DNA from 2 places in the Devosia sp. Leaf64 genome. Region 1 is predicted to be linked to the other one. Evidence: predicted binding sites of a transcription regulator. Region 1 holds the regulator's gene; the other holds the start of a gene.
What was found. The regulator PhoB, encoded in region 1, activates phosphate uptake and scavenging genes when phosphate is short. The targets are predictions, from matches to a motif close to TGTCATNNANCTGTCAT.

Region 1 (6,486 bases):
GAAGCGTTCAAGTTCTTCACCTTCATCAACCCGATCGACTTCTTCTTCGGCACCGTCTGGGCCCCCAACAATGCTGGCGGCACCAATCACGGTCAGTATGGCCTCCTGCCGCTTCTGTCGGGCACGCTGATGATCACGGCCATCGCCATGCTGGTCGCCGTTCCGGTCGGCCTGATGGCTGCCATCTATCTCAGCCAATATGCCCCAAAATCGCTCCGTGCCGTTGCCAAGCCGCTAATCGAAATCCTCGCCGGTATTCCGACAATCGTCTTCGGCTTCTTCGCCCTCGTCACGGTCGGTCCCTTCCTCCGCGATGTCGGCAATGCCATCGGCCTTCAGGTCAGCGCCACTTCGGCGCTCACGGCGGGCGTGGTCATGGGCATCATGATCATCCCCTTCGTCTCGTCCCTTTCCGATGACATCCTCAACCAGGTGCCGCGCACCCTGCGCGATGGTGCCTATGGCCTTGGCGCGACGCAGTCCGAGACGATCCGCAACGTCCTTCTGCCCGCCGCCCTTCCCGGCATCGTCGGCGCCTTCCTTCTCGCCGTCAGCCGCGCCATCGGCGAAACCATGATCGTGGTGCTTGCGGCCGGTAACGCGCCCATCCTTCGCGGCAATCCGCTCGAGCCCGTCTCGACCATCACAGTCTCGATCGTCAACCAGCTCACCGGCGATACCGATTTCACCGGCCCGCAGTCCCTGGTCGGCTTTGCTCTGGGCCTGACGCTCTTCGTCGTGACCCTCTGCCTCAACATCTTCGCGCTCTACATCGTGCGCCGCTTCCGGGAGCAGTACGAATAAAATGGCTACCGATATTCAGACGTCCTCGAGCGCCAGCGCCGATCGCCGCAAGCTTGTCCGGTCCGGCCTTCGCCGCCGTCACCTGAATGAGCAGATCTTCCGCGGCCTTGGCATCGCCGCCATCGCTCTTGCCCTCGGCTTCGTGGCCCTGCTGTTCGTCGATGTGTTCCGCAAGGGCATCCCGGCATTCATCCAGTCCAACGTCCACCTGGCCGTCACCTATGATCCGGCTGTGATCGACGTTGGCCCGGCACCTGCCCGCGCCGATTTCGCCTCGGAAGCCGAGTTCAATGCCGCAAGCCTCAAGTGGCAGCGCGAAGTTGCGCTCCTCAACTGGAACACCATTGTCGAAGCCTCGCTTCGCAAGGCGCTCCCGGAAGGCTACGACATTACGAGCCGCGAACTTCTCGCGATCCCCGAAACCAATGCCCGCCACGCCATTCGCGAAAAGTTCGTCAGCGATCCCTCGCTCCTCGGCCAGACCGTCGAAGTCGATGTGCTCGCCTCGGCCAATACGGCCAACTGGGTCAAGGGCAATATCGATCGCTCGCTTGGTGATACCCAACAGCAGCTTTCGGCGCCAACCCGTGGCCTGATCGACATCTTCGAAGAAAACGGCACCATCACCAATGGTTTTGCCTGGTCGATCTTCACCAATGTCGATAGCCGCTCAGCGCCTGCTTCCGCTGGTCTCCTCGGCGCCTTTGTCGGTACGCTCTGGATGATGCTGATCGTTGTCGTCCTCGCCGTTCCGATCGGCGTTGCCGCAGCCATCTATCTCGAAGAGTTCGCGCCAAAATCGCGCCTCACCGATCTCATCGAGGTCAATATCAACAACCTCGCGGCCGTCCCCTCGATCGTCTTCGGTCTCCTCGGCGCCGCGGTGTTCATCAACTGGTTCCACCTGCCGATCTCCGCCCCGCTCGTTGGCGGCCTGGTGCTGACGCTGATGACCCTTCCCACCATCATCATCGCCACCCGTGGAGCGCTGATGGGCGTCTCCCCGGCCCTGCGCCAGGCAGCGCTCGGCATGGGTGCCTCGAAAACCCAGATGGTGTTCCACCACGTCCTGCCGGTGACCTTTCCGTCGATCCTCACGGCAACCATTCTCGGCGTCGCCCATGCCCTTGGCGAAACCGCACCACTGCTGCTCATCGGCATGAAGGCCTTCGTGGCGTCGGTCCCCGCGACCCCGCTCGATCAGGCCGCCGCCCTTCCCGTCCAGATCTATCTCTGGCAGGGCAATGAAAACCGCAATTTCTTCGAGCCCCGCACCGCAGCCGCCATCATGGTGCTGCTTGGGGTAATGATCCTGCTCAACGGCGTGGCGATCTATCTCCGCTCCCGCCTTGAAAAGCGCGCTTAAGGAGTGTGATCCAAATGGATATGCTTGCCGGCAAGGTAAAGAAGACCTCCCAGAACCTGGACTCCGCTATGAACCCGACTGACGTGCTTGACCGCCCTATCCGCCTGACCGCCCGCGACGTCACCGTCCACTATGGCGCCAAGCAAGCCCTGCACGGCATTTCGATCGACATTCCTGACCGCGCCGTCACCGCCTTCATCGGGCCATCGGGCTGCGGCAAGTCGACCTTCCTGCGCTGCATCAATCGCATGAACGACACCATCGAAGGCGCCAAGGTCGGCGGCACTATCAAGCTCGATGGCGAGGACATCTATGCCCAGGATCTGGACGTGGTCGAACTGCGCGCCCGCATCGGCATGGTCTTCCAGAAGCCCAATCCCTTCCCCAAGTCGATCTACGACAACGTCGCCTATGGCCCGCGCATCCATGGCCTCGCCCGTAACAAGACCGATCTCGACGAAATCGTCGTGTCATCGCTCCGCAAGGCCGGCCTCTTCGAAGAAGTGAAGGATCGTCTGGCCGAGCCCGGCACCGGCCTCTCCGGCGGCCAGCAACAGCGTCTTTGCATCGCGCGCGCCATCGCCGTTGGCCCCGAAGTGATCCTGATGGACGAGCCCTGCTCGGCCCTCGACCCGATCGCCACCGCCGTCATCGAAGAGCTGATCGACGAACTGCGCGAAAACTACACCATCGTCATCGTGACCCACTCGATGCAGCAGGCCGCCCGCGTCAGCCAGCGCACCGCCTTCTTCCATCTGGGCAATCTGATCGAACAGGGTCAGACCGAAGACATCTTCACCAATCCGGTGAACAAGCAGACCCAGGACTACATCATGGGCCGCATCGGCTGATCGCGGAACGAGGAGCCAACATCATGCCCACCAATAACAACACGTCCGACCACATCGTCTCGTCCTTCACCGACGAGCTCAACACCCTGGCCCAGACCATTGCCGAAATGGGTGGCCAGGTCGAAGTCGCCATCGAGAACGGCACCAAGGCCCTTCTCAAGCTCGATCGCGAGCTGGCCGACCTCACCATCATCGCCGACCAGCGCATCGACGACATGCAGCGCAAGATCGACGAAATGGCCGTCTCCCTGATCGCCCGCCGCCAGCCGATGGCGAGCGACCTGCGCTCGGTCATCACCGCCGTTCACGTCGCCAACGATCTCGAACGCGTCGGCGATATGGCCAAGCAATTGGCTCGCCGTTCGCTCAAGCTCGAAGGCATCAACCTGCAGCCGACTTTCTACAATGGCGTCAAGAACATGACCGCCCTTGTCCTCCGTCAGCTCAAGGATTCACTCGACGCCTATGCCAATCGCGACGCGGCAGCCGCCGTCGAAGTCTGCAACCGCGACGACGAAGTCGACGCCATGCACACCTCGCTCTTCCGCGAACTCTTGACCTACATGCTGGAAGATCCGCGCAACATCACCACCTGCACGCATCTCCTCTTCTGCGCCAAAAACCTCGAGCGCATCGGCGACCACGCGACCAACATCGCCGAACGCGCCTACTACCTGCAAACCGGCAAGCAACTCACCGCAGACGTGCAGGAACTGCACCGCACGCAGATCAAAGCGTAAACCCTTCCTTCCCCTCCCCCTCTTTCAGGGGGAGGCCGGGTGGGGGTAAACCACAAGAACCATGACTTTCGGCCAGACGTTGAGGCCGATCGATGGAGCACGCCTATGCCCGCGACCATTCTCGTTGTTGAAGACGAGGGCGATATCGCCATCCTCTTGCGCTATAATCTCGAAGCCGAAGGCTTTCGCGTCGTCACGGCCGAAACCGGCGACGAAGCCCAGCTCGCCATTCAGGACAAGCTGCCGGACCTGATCCTGCTCGATTGGATGCTGCCCGAAATCTCAGGCATCGAACTCTGCCGCCGTCTTCGCGCCCGCGAAGAAACCCAGCGCATTCCCATCATCATGCTCACTGCCCGCGGCGAAGAGGAAGAGCGCGTCCGGGGTCTCTCGACCGGCGCCGACGACTATGTGGTAAAACCCTTCTCGGTTCCCGAACTGGTCGCCCGCATCCACGCCCTCCTCCGCCGCGCCAATCCGAACCTCGTAACGGCAGCGCTCAAGGTCGGCGATCTCGAACTCGACCGCACCACCCATCGCGTCCGCCGCTCTACCCGCGACGTGCACTTGGGCCCGACCGAATACCGCCTCCTCGAATATCTCATGCGCCATCCCGGTCGCGTCTATTCGCGCGAGCAGCTTCTCGATGGCGTCTGGGGCAATGACGTCTATGTCGACGAGCGCACCGTCGACGTCCATATCGGCCGCCTCCGCCGCGCCATCAATCGGGGCCGCGAGAGCGATCCGATCCGCACTGTGCGCGGCGCCGGCTACGCGTTCGACGAGCGCTTCGGCCAGCCAGCCTGACCCTCAGGCGGCAGCGCTTGCTGCCGTCTCTTCTTCCACATGCAAAGCCACGCGGTTCCGCCCGCTCGACTTAGCCGCATAGAGCGCCGCATCCGCGCGTGAAAACGCTCGCCGGGGCTCTTCGCCGGGCTCATATCCCGCAATGCCGAAGCTCGCCGTGACCCGGGCATCCTCTGCCAGGGCGCTGTGCCGCATGCCGGCATATTTCATTCGCAGGCGCTCAGCCTCGATCGCCGCCACTTCGGGAGCGAGGTCCGGCAGGATCAGCGCAAACTCTTCGCCCCCAAGCCGCCCCGCCGCAAAGCCGCTGGCTTTCAGGAGATCGGCAAAGGCACGCAAAGCCTTGTCCCCTGCGAGATGGCCGAACCGGTCGTTGATGGATTTGAAATGATCGATATCGCAAAAAATCACGCTGCCGCCCGTTTTGCCCGCTGGACTTGCGAGCCTATGAAACGCTTGGTGGTTCAAAAGTCCCGTTAGGCTGTCCATTTCCGAAAGGCGCCGATAGTCGTAGATCACGCCATTGATGATCCGCGCCAATGCGAGGAATAATGCGGCAACCGACAAGATTGCCGACACTGTCAGCGTGGTTCTCTCATGGTCGCTGGCGCTGATCGTCACATATTTCGTTCCAACGCTGAACATGATCGGATAGGCAAAAAACCGGTAGACGAACATTGCCGCAGTTCCACCGACAACCACGCAAAGCGCATATTCCGCGGCCCCACGCCCCTTGTATTTCCACAGCCTGAACAGGCAGTCGCCAAGCGCGAGGGCGCAGGAGGCCTGAAAAATCGACGTCCGATAGACGAATGGAACGTCAGCCAGGCGCAACGCGACACCAAGGCAGGTCAGAACGGCGACCACGGCATAGAGGCGCCAGTGTTGGTCTTTCTGGCCGAGCGCTTCGCGGATGCATTGTCCAAAAGCCAGATATGCGGCTGGCGTCAGCATGGAAATGGCGATGGACGAAGCCATATCGTTCGCAGCCACGGCAAAAAACACGGTCTGGATCGTTGCGGCAACCGCGGTCGCGGCCAGCCAGGCCAGCGATTTGAGATGGCGCATACTGATGAACACGCACACACAGAGCGTCGCAATAATAGCAAAGCCTGCTGTCGTCACCCAACTGAGGCTGACCATTTATTTCCCCGGGATCAAGTCTGAAGCGGGTGTCTAACGCCGCTCACGCACGATGGGCCTATAAGCCCGTGAACGTTATTCGAGACCAGTTAATGCAAGGCTTATGGGCTTGATACCATTGCGTCAAACACCCGAAGCAGGCTAGCTGAGGCTAACGCTTCCTTACCGTTCGAAAGCAAGGCAATCCGGCATGTCTGTCCAGTTCCTCGTCACCCATTCTGGCGGATTTCATGCCGATGAACTGCTCTCGAGCGTCATCCTCACGCGCCTCTTTCCTGAGGCCAGCATCGTGCGCACCCGCGCTCCGGATTGGATCGCCCCAGCCCCCGATCGCATCATCTACGATGTCGGCGGTGCCTATGATCCAGCGGCCAATATTTTCGATCATCACCAGCGCGGCGCGCCCCTCCGCGACGATGGTCAGCCCTACAGCTCCTTCGGTCTCGTCTGGAAGCACTTTGGGCGCGACTACATCGCCGCCCTCGGCACCCCAGCAAACCATTTGGACAGCATCCACGAGAGCTTTGACGGCAGTTTCGTTCTGCCGATCGATCTCGTCGATAATGGCGCGCAGAGCCCGTCGGGCCCCCTCGCCGGCCTGTCGCTCTCTTCGCTGCTCGAAACCCTGAAGCCCGATTTCGACGACACCGATACCGATGCCGACGAAAAGGCCTTCATGCAGGCGCTTGCCGTGGCGCGCAGCTTCGTCGAAGCTGGCGTCAAGCGGGCAGCGGCAAAGCTGCGCGCTGAAAGCGTGGTTCTTGCCGCCATCGAG
Region 2 (6,486 bases), on a different contig from region 1:
GAGTTCCTGCGTTGGGGCCAGTCGGCCTTCGACAATTTCCGTGTCGTTCCTCCCGGCACCGGCATCTGCCACCAGGTGAACCTCGAATATCTGGCCCAGACCGTCTGGACCAAGGACGAAGACGGCGAAACCGTCGCCTATCCCGATACGCTCGTCGGCACCGACTCGCACACGACCATGGTCAACGGCATGGCCGTTCTCGGCTGGGGCGTCGGCGGCATCGAAGCTGAAGCGGCCATGCTCGGCCAGCCGATCACCATGCTGATCCCCGAAGTCGTCGGCTTCAAGCTGACCGGCAAGATCAACGAAGGCATCACCGCGACCGACCTCGTGCTGACGGTCACCGAAATGCTGCGCAAGAAGGGCGTCGTCGGCAAGTTCGTCGAATTCTATGGCCCAGGCCTTGATTACCTCAGCCTCGAAGACCAGGCGACCATCGCCAATATGGCCCCCGAATATGGCGCGACCTGCGGCTATTTCCCGGTCGATGCCGATACGCTCAAATTCCTCTCGACGACCGGCCGCGATGCCGATCGCGTCGCGCTCGTCGAAGCCTATTCCAAGGCTCAGGGCATGTTCCGCACGACGGAAACCGAGGACCCGACCTTCACCTCGACCCTCGAACTCGACCTCTCGACGGTCGTGCCATCCCTTTCCGGTCCGAAGCGTCCGCAGGATCGTGTCGCCCTCAAGGACGTGACCCCCTCCTTCGCCAAGGCCCTGCCGGATCTGGCTGCCGGTCGTGGTGATGTCGCTCCGGGCGCGCAGTTCCCGGTCAAGGGTGAAGATTTCGAAGTCGGCGACGGCTCGGTCGTCATCGCCGCCATCACCTCGTGCACCAATACGTCCAACCCATCGGTTCTCGTCGCTGCCGGTCTCGTTGCCCGCAAGGCACGCGCCCTTGGCCTCAATTCCAAGCCATGGGTCAAGACTTCGCTCGCCCCCGGCTCGCAGGTCGTCACCGATTACCTGACCGCCGCTGGCCTCCAGGCTGATCTTGATGCCATCGGCTTCAATCTCGTCGGTTATGGCTGCACCACCTGCATCGGCAATTCCGGTCCCCTTCCCCAGCCGATTTCCGACACGATCAACGAAAACAAGCTCGTTGCCGCTTCGGTCCTCTCGGGCAACCGCAATTTCGAAGGCCGTGTGAACCCCGACGTGCGCGCCAATTACCTCGCGTCCCCGCCGCTGGTCGTTGCCTATGCGCTCCTCGGCACGCTCAATGTCGATATCACCACCGAACCGCTCGGCACCGGCTCGAACGGCCAGCCGGTCTATCTCAAGGATATCTGGCCCTCCAACCACGAGATCGCCGAGATCGTCCGCCAGCACGTCAATGCCGACATGTTCCGCAAGCGCTATTCGGACGTGTTCAAGGGCGACGAGCATTGGCAGGGCATTGCTGTCGAAGGCAGCGAGACCTATGGCTGGAACGGCTCCTCGACCTATGTGCAGAACCCGCCATATTTCGAAGAACTGACCATGGAGCCCAAGCCCGTCACCGACGTGGTCTCGGCCCGCGTGCTCGCGCTCTTCCTTGACTCGATCACCACCGACCACATCTCTCCGGCCGGTTCGTTCAAGTCGGGCACTCCAGCGGGCAAGTATCTGATCGAACGCCAGGTTGCGCCCAAGGACTTCAACTCCTATGGCGCCCGTCGCGGCAATCATGAAGTCATGATGCGCGGCACCTTTGCCAATATCCGCATCAAGAACATGATGCTCGATGGCGTCGAAGGCGGTTACACCAAGGGTCCGGATGGCTCGCAGATGGCCATCTACGACGCCGCCATGGCCTATCAGGCGAAGAACACCCCGCTCGTGATCTTTGCCGGCAAGGAATACGGCACCGGCTCCTCGCGTGACTGGGCCGCCAAGGGCACCAACCTTCTCGGCGTCAAGGCTGTCATTGCGCAGAGCTTCGAGCGTATCCACCGCTCGAACCTCGTCGGCATGGGCGTCATCCCGCTGCAGTTCAAGGATGGCGAAAGCTGGCAGACCCTCGGCCTTGATGGCACCGAAACCGTCGATATCGCCGGCGTCGAAACTATCGAGCCGCGCGCCACGGTCACCGTCAAGATCACCCGTGCCGATGGTTCGGTGCTCAATGTCGAAACCCGTTGCCGTATCGATACCGCCAACGAGCTCGATTATTTCAAGAATGGCGGCATCCTGCATTACGTGCTGCGCAGCCTCGTCGCCGCGTAAAGCACGGGTACGACACGGTTTCAAATGGCGGCCCGCAAGGCCGCCATTTACTTTTGGGCCAAGAATCTCTGCCGTCTCACCCGGTTTTGACTAGGCAGGCTTGATCGCCTCAGCCTACAACCTTGCCCATGATCGCTCGTCCCCTTTCAGGCCTTCTCCTGGCCCTCGTCGCCCATGTCGTTTTTTCCAGCTCCGCCATGGCGGAAACGCTGCATATTACGCCCAAGGCGGTTGTCGAGCTTTTCACCAGCCAAGGCTGTTCCTCCTGCCCACCTGCTGATGCCATGCTGACGGCGCTGGCCGATCGCGACGATGTCGTCGCGCTCGCCTATCACGTCGATTATTGGGATTATGTCGGCTGGAAGGACACGTTTGCGCAGGAAGCGTTTTCCGATCGCCAGCGGGCCTATGCCAAAAGCTGGGGCTCCTCGCGCATCTATACGCCGCAAATGGTCGTCAATGGCGCCAAGGCCGTCGTTGGCTCGCGTCGGCATGATGTGCAGCAGGCCGTCGAGCGCGCCTCGCTGCCGCTGGCCGTGGATCTGACCCTCAGCGGCGATATGCTCAAGGTCGTCGTGCCGCCCAAGGCCGATCTCTCCGATGCCGTCGTCTGGCTCGTGACCTTCAAGAACCGCGCCGACGTCAAGATCGAGACCGGGGACAATGCCGGCAAGTCCATGGTCTATACGCAGGTCGTTACCGGCCGCCAGGTTCTGGGCATGTGGGAAAGCGAAAGCGGCGCGGAACTTAAAATCCCGCTTGGCGAAGTTTTAGGTGACGCCAATACCGGCATCGCCATCGTCGTGCAGCAGGAGCGTGGCGGTATGCCGGGCTCCATCCTCGCTGCCGCCGCTTACGAGCCCTGATCCCAGAAGACACCGGCACAAAAAGAAACGCCTGCTCCGGGGGCATGGAGCAGGCGTGACTGACAGGTCAGTTAAGGAGGCTGGCAACCGAACGTCTTAGTTTGGGGGCTCGGTCGGTCCGATTGCCAGCCGCTGGAGGCAATGGTTGAAACATGCCGGGCCAATGGGGCGCCACAAAGGACGAATCATGGCTGAAATTGGGTTTTTGAAGCCCCTTGCCATGGCCTGAGATTGTGACAACATGACTACAGCCTGTCTCCTGAAAGTGGGTACCGGTTTCAGGGGGCAGACAGGCGCTAAAGAGAAAGCGAATGCGCACTGAGCGACTTCTTGAGGTCGCGGCGCGCATGAGCGATGACATAACCCCCGGAGGTCCCGTGCAGGGTCGTCAGCCAAATGAAGCCGGCTTGTCGCTGGTGCATGTCGGTGAGCCCGCCAACCAGCCCGCTCGTCCCGTTCAACCCATCGTTGCCTTTGACCGCCGCGAACTGATGCAGATCCTGGCCGTCTATGGCCGCAAGGTCGGGGCAGGGGAGTGGCGCGACTACGCCATGGACTTTTTGAAAGATCGCGCGCTTTTCTCCATCTACGCCCGCGTCTCCGAACGCCCGCTTTATGTGGTCGAGAAAAATCCAAAACTCCGCGCCAAGCAGGGCCAATATTTGATCACCAACCAGCAGGGCCGGATCCTCAAGCGTGGCCATGACCTGAGCCAGGTCTTGCGCGTGCTCGATCCCGATCTCGCCGTGGTTGGATGAGCATAAACATCCGCCGCGCCATACTGGCTGACGTGCCGGCGATGAGCCGCGTCCTTATCGACTCGATCACCGAACTCTGCGTTACCGATCACCGGGACGACGAAAAGGCGCTCGCCGCCTGGACGGCCAACAAGTCCGAAGCGGGTGTTGCGAAAACCGTGGCCAACCCGGACCTACGCGTCTTCGTCGCTGAACTTGACGGCGAGATTGCCGCCGTCGGCGCCGTGGATACCAGCGGCAAGATCGGTCTCAACTACGTCGCCCCCACTGCGCGCTTCCGCGGCGTCAGCAAGGCACTGCTGCATCGGTTGGAGCAGGAACTTCTGGCCCTCGGCTTTGCCGAAGGCAATCTCGAAGCCACGGAAACTGCACGGCGCTTCTATCGCAGCGCCGGCTGGCTCGAAAACGGCCCCCGAGCCACGAGCCGCACCGTCAACGGCTATCCAATGCGGAAGCTTTTAACTGCGTCTGGCTAGCCCCTTACCCCTTAAGCAGCGCCTGAAACAAGCACTCTTTAATCCCGGCTCCACCGTCATTGCCCGGCTTGTCCGGGCAATCCATCCCGCCTCCCCATGGACCACCCGGACGAGCCGGATAGGCGACGGCGGACGCTAATTCATCCGTCGGGTAGGACCAGCCCCAATCCAGACAAATCAGCCGCTGTCATCCCGTCTTCAGACGGGGTGATAATCGCGTCAGAGCGCCTTCTGCAAATGCACGATATCGTGCCAGCGGTCGAATTTGAGACCGACGGATTTGTAGTAGCCCACGCGCTCAAAGCCGAACTTTTCGTGGATAGCGATCGAATTGGCCGTGTCAGCCGTGATCACCGCTAACATCTGCTTGAAACCATGCGCTTTCGATTGCGCCAGCAGTTCGGTCAGCATGGCCTTGCCGAGGCCCTTGCCGGTTTCCGCAGGGTCGAGATAGAGCGAATCTTCGCAGGTAAACCGGTAGGCGGCGCGCGGGCGATAAAAGCTCGCATAGGCATAGCCGAGCACCTTGCTCGCGCCCTCGGCAATGATCACCGGATGCCCCAATTTCAAAAGCCCCGCATATTTTTCTGCGATCGCCTCCTCGCCCGGCGCTTCGGTATCGAAGGTGATGGCGGTGTGGTCGACATAGTGCCGGTAAATACGGGTGATGGCGGGAACGTCGGACCAGGCGAAGGGGCGAAGAGTGAAATCGGACATGAGCGTGCACAAAGAAAAGGACCGCAGCCTTTGTAAGCTGCGGTCCGAATTTTCGTCCAACCATTTTCCTTGATTGTTCGATCAAGGAACCTGCTGATTACTCGCGATTGCCGAAGAGGCGGAGGAGCATCATGAAGAGGTTGATGAAGTCGAGGTAAAGCGACAGGGCACCCATGATGGCATTCTTGGCCATCGCCTCGGCGCCGTAGGCGGACGAGTAGCTTTCCTTGATCTTCTGCGTGTCATAGGCGGTCAGGCCCGTGAAGATCAGCACGCCAACAACCGAGATGATGAATTCCATCATCGAGGACTGCATGAAGATATTGACGATCGAGGCGATGATGATACCGATCAGGCCCATCATCAGGAAGTTGCCCATGCCGGTGAGGTCACGCTTGGTGGTGTAGCCATAAAGGCTCATCGCGCCGAAGGTAGCGGCAGTGATGAAGAACACCTTGGCGATCGACGCATCGGTATAAACGAGGAAGATCGACGACAGCGAGAGCCCCATAACGGCCGCGAAGGCCCAGAAGACGCCCTGTGCCGCTGTCACGCTCAGCTTGTTGATACCAAAGCTCAGCACCAGCACGAAGGCCAGAGGCGCAAGCATCACGACCCACTGCAGCGGGCTGGCATAGAGCAGCGCACCCCACTGGGTGACGAGCTGCCCATTGGCGAGTTCGCCAACGGCGGCGTTGGGATCGGTGGTGATGGCGGCAGCAGCCGCAAAGTAGGCAGCAACGCCGGTGACGACGAGGCCGAGGCCCATGTAATTGTAAACGCGCAGCATGTAGCTGCGTAGGCCCTCGTCGATGGCCGCGGCCGAGCCGGCCCGCGCACCGAGGGTCTGACGGTCATATTCAGCCATTCTCATTCCCTTTCACTTGGAAAATCGCGGTCTCCAAACCGCCGGGGGCAATTGGCACTTGCCACTTGATTGCAAATATGGCGTCGGCCCTTTTGATTTACAAGGCAAAATGCCCGCCTGCGACATCGGGACTGGTTCGATGACCTGATTGTGCTAGGCTCAAGTCGCTTGCCGGACCCTGCATGTAGTGTTTCGGCGAGCCTATCATTGATGTAGTTGCCCGCCAGGGAGACTTGCCATGCCCCGGCTTTTTACCGGCCTCGAGATCCCGCCCGATATCGGCTTTGCGCTCTCGCTCAAGCGTGGTGGCCTCACCGGCGCCCGCTGGATCGATCCCGATAATTATCACATTACGCTGCGCTTTATCGGCGATGTCGATAATCAGACCGCCAATGATGCGGCCGACAATCTCGATTACCTGAGCGAAAGCCTGCGCTTTCCCATTCGCCTCACGCATTTGGGCACGTTTGGCGGCGATAAGCCCCGCGCGCTCTATGCTGGCGTCGAGCCGAGCGAAGCCTTGAGCCGTCTCCAATCTGCCCAGGAACGCATGCTCCAGCGTGCGGGGCTGCCGGCCGAAGGGCGCAAAT

Region 2: a site for PhoB is predicted at 3,311-3,327, ahead of ASE94_RS12020 (DUF2794 domain-containing protein). Genes of this name have one in related genera too.

The regions. Positions count from the first base shown of each region.
Region 1 covers NZ_LMLO01000024.1:368,999-375,484, reverse strand. The annotation lists gene pstC (phosphate ABC transporter permease subunit PstC) at 1-804, shown strand, start outside; gene pstA (phosphate ABC transporter permease PstA) at 806-2,170, shown strand; gene pstB (phosphate ABC transporter ATP-binding protein PstB) at 2,239-3,021, shown strand; gene phoU (phosphate signaling complex protein PhoU) at 3,045-3,761, shown strand; gene phoB (phosphate regulon transcriptional regulator PhoB) at 3,867-4,568, shown strand; gene ASE94_RS19490 (GGDEF domain-containing protein) at 4,572-5,711, opposite strand; gene ASE94_RS19485 (MYG1 family protein) at 5,902-6,486, shown strand, end outside.
Region 2 covers NZ_LMLO01000019.1:169,700-176,185, forward strand. The annotation lists gene acnA (aconitate hydratase AcnA) at 1-2,211, shown strand, start outside; gene ASE94_RS12015 (DUF1223 domain-containing protein) at 2,340-3,077, shown strand; gene ASE94_RS12020 (DUF2794 domain-containing protein) at 3,389-3,835, shown strand; gene ASE94_RS12025 (GNAT family N-acetyltransferase) at 3,832-4,311, shown strand; gene ASE94_RS12030 (GNAT family N-acetyltransferase) at 4,531-5,028, opposite strand; gene ASE94_RS12035 (Bax inhibitor-1/YccA family protein) at 5,126-5,896, opposite strand; gene thpR (RNA 2',3'-cyclic phosphodiesterase) at 6,135-6,486, shown strand, end outside.